2 linked regions of the Lacibacter sp. H407 genome follow. Each later gene encodes a partner of the first gene's protein in a complex. Links are inferred from orthologs where the notes say so. Each region holds a gene or a part of one and is shown in the gene's direction. Other genes may lie near its edges.

Region 1 (2,823 bases):
AAGTACTGGGGAACACCATTATTAAAGATGCGGAAGTATTTGTTTCTGATGGAACAAAAACGCATCAGCTCCGCCGGTACGATGTGGTGGTGCCAGGTACAACCATTCCATTCAGTTTTTACAGCAGCGATCCGGCAAATCCATCTACCATCATCAAAGGAGAGTTAGGTAAAAACTATCAACTTCGGATCGTATGGCAGGGGAAAGAATTTACCTCCAGCACAACCATTCCGCAACTCCGCAAAGTGATCGACTCGTTGTGGTGGGTGAAAGCACCCAATACACCCGATACAAGTACCCGTGCGGTTGTACGGGCAAGAGTAGTTGATCCTGCCGGTTTTGGAGATTATGCCCGTTATTTTACCAAAGTAAACAGTGGTATTTTTTTACCGGGTTTCAGTTCTGTATTTGATGATGCCTTTGTGAATGGCGTTACCTACACGGTAGATGTTGACAGGGGTGTTGATCGAAATGTGGAACTGGATTTCGATGATTATGGTTTTTTCAGAAAAGGCGATACCGTTACGCTCAAGTTCAGCAATATCAACAAAGCCACTTTTGATTTCTGGCGAACAGTTGAATACAGTTACCAGAGCATCGGCAATCCTTTTTCAACTCCCACAAAAATTCTCGGCAATATCAGCAACGGCGCACTGGGTTATTTTGGAGGCTACGCCAACCAGTTTACTACGGTTACTATTCCCCGTTAATTATCCACAAGCCAAGCAGATGTAATCAAGGTTACATATAGAATGGTGAGATAAGACTAAATTTGTCGACTTAAAAATTTTGAAAAGACGAATATGGAAGCAGCAGAAAAAGTACATTGTTTGATCATTGGGTCCGGTCCCGCAGGTTATACCGCTGCTATTTATGCAGCGAGAGCAAATATGAAACCCGTTTTATACCAGGGAATTCAGCCGGGCGGACAGTTGACCATTACCACAGAAGTAGAGAATTATCCCGGTTATGCAGACGGTATTCAAGGACCGGAAATGATGGTTGATTTTGAAAAGCAGGCAGCACGTATGGGAGCCGATATCCGTTTTGGATTGGCAACAAAAGTTGATTTCAGTTCTACACCACATAAAGTTTGGATCGATGATGAAAAACTGATCGAAGCAGACAGTGTGATCATTTGTACCGGTGCCAGTGCAAAATGGCTTGGTCTTGAGAGCGAACAACGTCTGAATGGCTATGGTGTAAGTGCCTGTGCCGTTTGCGATGGATTCTTTTTCCGTGGTAAAGAAGTGGCGATCGTAGGTGCAGGAGATACGGCAGCAGAAGAAGCATTGTACCTCAGCAAACTTTGTTCAACGGTTCATATGCTTATCCGTAAGGATGCTATGCGTGCCAGCAAAGTAATGCAGGATCGTGTAATGAATACGCCCAACATTAAAATTTACTGGAATACAGATACGGTTGAAATACTTGGTGAGAACAAAGTAGATGGCATGAAAGTGCGGAACAATAAAACAAACGAAGAGTATGTGATTCCGGTGCAGGGATTTTTCGTGGCGATTGGTCACGAACCAAACTCGGCTATCTTCAAAGAATTTATTGATATGGATGAAGCAGGCTATATCAAAACCATTCCGGGTACATCGAAGACCAATGTGGAAGGAGTTTTTGCAGGTGGTGATGTGCAGGATAAAATTTACCGTCAGGCAGTTACAGCCGCAGGCAGTGGTTGTATGGCAGCATTGGATGCAGAGCGTTATTTGTCGGCAAAAGGTGTTGTGTAATCACAGGGCTTGCAAGGTTGCCAACCTTTGGGTGAAAGGTTTACGAATTGTAATAACTGTTGCAAGGTTGGCAACCTTCCTGTGATAGGTTGGCAACCTTAAAAAGATAGTCCCGCTGTATTAGCGGGACTTTTTTATTTTCGGCGTATGATAGCTGTTCATTTAAAAGAATTGAAATTCCATGCACATCATGGTCTGTATCCCGGAGAAGATAAAGTTGGAGGGCCGTTTGAAGTAAACCTGTCTGTTTGGTATCAGCCAACCGGACGCATTGCCTCTATTGATCAAACAATTAACTATGTGCTGTTGTTTGAAATAGTAAAGCAACGGATGATGCAGAAAAGCAGTCTAATAGAAACGGTTGCGGAAGATATTTGTGATACGATTAAGACCCGTTTCCCCGTTATTACAGAAATAAAGATCGATATTGATAAATGTTCGCCACCCATTGAAAACTTTACGGGTAAAACCGGCATAACCATGCACAAAACATTTTAACCCGATCACATGAAGAAATACTTATTTATTGCTTTTTTCGCTTTGGTTTATTCGGGTACTTCTTTTGCACAATCCGTAGAAGAGTTGGTGAAGCAGGCTGAACTGCTGGAAAGCCAATTGAAAGAAGAAGAAGCTTACCAGAAATACAAGGAGGTCATTAAGCAACAACCCCAGCATTTACGTGCACTGGTGCACTGCAGCGAATTGGCCAGTCGTATCGGAAGAAGACAATCCACCAAAGAAAAGCAAATGGATTTTTACAAGGCTGCAAAGATCTATGCAGAGCGTGCCTTACGTGTAAATCCAAAAGATAGTGATGCCAATGTAGTGATGTCGTTAGCATATGCCCGTATGTCGTTATTGAAAAGCGGAAAAGAAAAAGTGGAATATGTACGTGAGATCAAGACCTATGCCGACCGTGCTGTGATTCATAATCCGGCCAACTTCAAAGCGCTTTTTGTAATAGCCCGCTGGCATTATGAAGTAAGTAATTTGAATGCAGTGGAGAAAGCAGCCGTGAAAGTTTTCTTTGGAGGCCTGCAAAAAAACTCACTTGATTCAGCCATCCATTATTATGAAA
Region 2 (2,960 bases), 1.0 Mb from region 1 along the record:
TGGACAGCACCCGTTACAATCAGTTCAGGAAACAACTGGTTTGTAAACTGGGCCGATTATCCAGTTGTATCTTCTGATGCTGCCGGCAATATGCTTGCACATTTTTTAGAAAAAAGTGATACGGCAAAATTCACCTACGATATTAAGTTGGTTGCTTCTGCCGATGCAGGTAAAACATGGGGAACGCCAACTACCTTACATGATGATGGTAAAAAAGCCGAACATGGTTTTGTTTCTATCACTCCTTATAACGATCAGTTTATTGCCACCTGGCTCGATGGAAGAAAAACAGCCATGGAAGGAGATCACAGCAGCCATGAAGGACATCATGGTGAAATGACATTAAGAGGAGCGCTGCTTGATAAGAAAGGAAAAAAAACAAAAGAATGGGAACTCGATGGTAGAATATGTGATTGCTGTCAAACCACCATTGCCATTACAGATAATGGCCCAATCGTTGTTTACAGAGATCGTTCAGATGAAGAGATCAGGGATATGTCGATCGTACGTCTTGTAAACGGTGAATGGACACAACCCAAAACCATCTTCCCCGATGAATGGAAAATTGCAGGATGTCCGGTGAACGGACCAAGAGCCGATGCTGTTGGAAATAATTTAGCGATTGCTTGGTTTTCTATGAAAGACAAGAATGCTGAAGTGAAAATTATTTTTTCTACTGACGGTGGTGCTACATTTCAACAATCGATCCGTATTGATGAAGGCAAAGCAATTGGCCGTGTTGATGTTGTGATGATCGATAAAGAAACAGCAGTGGTTAGTTGGATGGAAGGATCAACCATTAAAGCAATTAAAGTAAATGCTGATGGTTCAAAAGGACAGCCTATTGTTGTTGCAGAATCATCCGATTCAAGATCAAGCGGTTTTCCGCAAATGACAAAAGCAGGTGATAAATTGTTCTTTGCCTGGGCCGATAACAAAGCAAAAACTATTAAGCTGGCAAGTTTGACTTTATAACAAAACCCTCCGGGTTTTCAGAGAGCCGGAAGGTTTGTTTAACCTATTCATTGTTAGTTTTCACTGATCGTTCCACCAAAATCCTAAGATGAAGAATGAAAAATCAAGCGTTAACGGCCCTTTAACTGTCATTCTTGTAGTACATCCTGTCGTTTTTTATTTGTGAACAGCTGTGGATAATGACATAACATCAGATTAACAGGAATGGGCTTAAATTTGTCCCCTCATTAAAAAATTATTAAAAGGATATAAATTATGGCACTCCAATTTACAGATGCAAACTTCCAGAGTGAAGTGATCAGTTCAGATAAACTCAGCGTAATCGATTTTTGGGCAGAATGGTGCGGACCATGTCGTGCAATCGGGCCGGTTATTGAAGAATTGAGCAAAGAATACGATGGTAAAGTAAAAGTGGGCAAAGTAAACGTTGACGAAAACCCACAGGTTAGTATGAATTACGGTATTACTTCTATTCCTGCGATCCTCTTCGTGAAGAACGGCCAGGTAGTTGACAAATTAGTAGGCGCACAGCCAAAAGGTAATTTCGTAAAGAAAATCGAACAGCACATGTAAGATCTTCTTACAACGATCATAGAAACCCGTTTCAGTTTTGAAACGGGTTTTGTTTTTTTGGTCGGTACCGAAGGTCAGACCAAAAATGACAACTATTTTGCTACCGGCATTGGTGCAACGATAATCGTTCCTTGCCACAGTTTATCCCGCACTTTTTCATGCGGGACTCCGTTCATGGTTTCGTATTTCATAGCATCATTCAAAAGCCTGGTAGTTTGCAACCGACGGTGCTGAAACTCATCGCTCATTATTCATCACTCATCTCTCCTCCCCATTTATTCACATTCATTCAACATTCATTAAACCTTCTATACTTTATTAAATCTATTAATTAATTTCAGAGCATTAACACTAAAACCTCTTCATGAATTCAACCACCCTTTCAGCTACCATGGTTACCGGGCACTATGGTTTTGCTGATATCCACAAACAAACCGACAATGATCATCATCTCCTGGTAGCAACCAAAAGCTTTGCAGCCGAACAGGTCATCAGCGCATTCAGCTCCAGCGAAATTCATGCAACGCCTTCCCGTTATACCGTTCAGATAAATGAACATGAACACATTATTCTAAAGCCGGAGTTTCTGCAGTACATCAACCACAGTTGCAACCCCAACGCTTTCTTTAATACAAGCACCATGGAATTGGTTGCATTACGAAACATTGAACCGGGTGAAGAATTTACATTCTTCTATCCATCAACAGAATGGTTCATGGCCGATCCTTTTCAATGCCTTTGTGGTGAAGCAAATTGTATCGGTACCATCAGAGGTGCAATGGAGTTGAATGTTGACGTATTGGCCAACTACCGACTAACTGATTTCATTGCATCGAAACGTAACCATTTAAATGATTAAACTGCTACATTTACAGTATGCTTTCGAACCCGTTTCATTCACTTCCTTCTACTGAACATCCGTTGTTTATCTGGGTACTGGCACCGCATCTGCAAACCAATGATGCAAACCTCGATTACTATTACGATTTCACACAAAGCATCGACGAATACACAAAGGTTTTTGCAGAGTTACAACTCAACTGGAAATGGCAACCGGTTACACAAACCAATTTCAAAGAGATCATTGATGATATCGCAGCTACTACTTCGTTTCAAACACCATTGGTGTTGAATTTATGTGATGGCGATGAAGTAAACGGCACACCTGGTGTTTCTGTGATCCATTATCTCAAAGAAAAGCAACTCATTTTTACCGGAGCCGATGCTGCATTTTATGATAACACTACTTCGAAGATCATTATGAAGGAGTTGTTTGATAAAGCAGGGATTGCACATGCTAAATGGGTACCCATCCATCATGCTAAACAAAAACTCACTGGTATTTGTGAATTTGTTGGTACACCCATGATTGTGAAGCCGGCGGTGAGTGGTGGAAGTATGGGATTAGGAGT

What was found.
Region 2: the proteins of trxB (region 1) and trxA are in contact, whole or in part, in a crystal structure (PDB 1F6M), measured with the Escherichia coli proteins. The link is inferred for Lacibacter sp. H407 from one-to-one orthologs.

The regions. Positions count from the first base shown.
Region 1 is NZ_JBBKTU010000001.1:4,131,521-4,134,343, reverse strand. What follows is about bases 30-2,774. They hold trxB (thioredoxin-disulfide reductase), read left to right. Parts: upstream 30-803; coding sequence 804-1,745; downstream 1,746-2,774. Other genes in these bases: WG989_RS17855 (tetratricopeptide repeat protein), read left to right, coding at 2,253-2,774; folB (dihydroneopterin aldolase), read left to right, coding at 1,893-2,243; WG989_RS17870 (DUF4249 domain-containing protein), read left to right, coding at 30-710. Outside these bases: more of WG989_RS17870, read left to right, coding at 1-29; more of WG989_RS17855, read left to right, coding at 2,775-2,823.
Region 2 is NZ_JBBKTU010000001.1:3,134,185-3,137,144, reverse strand. What follows is about bases 8-2,889. They hold trxA (thioredoxin), read left to right. Parts: upstream 8-1,230; coding sequence 1,231-1,548; downstream 1,549-2,889. Other genes in these bases: WG989_RS13605 (D-alanine--D-alanine ligase family protein), read left to right, coding at 2,425-2,889; WG989_RS13610 (SET domain-containing protein-lysine N-methyltransferase), read left to right, coding at 1,913-2,407; WG989_RS13620 (sialidase family protein), read left to right, coding at 8-975. Also shown: more of WG989_RS13620, read left to right, coding at 1-7; more of WG989_RS13605, read left to right, coding at 2,890-2,960. UniProt on the Escherichia coli protein: Participates in various redox reactions through the reversible oxidation of its active center dithiol to a disulfide and catalyzes dithiol-disulfide exchange reactions.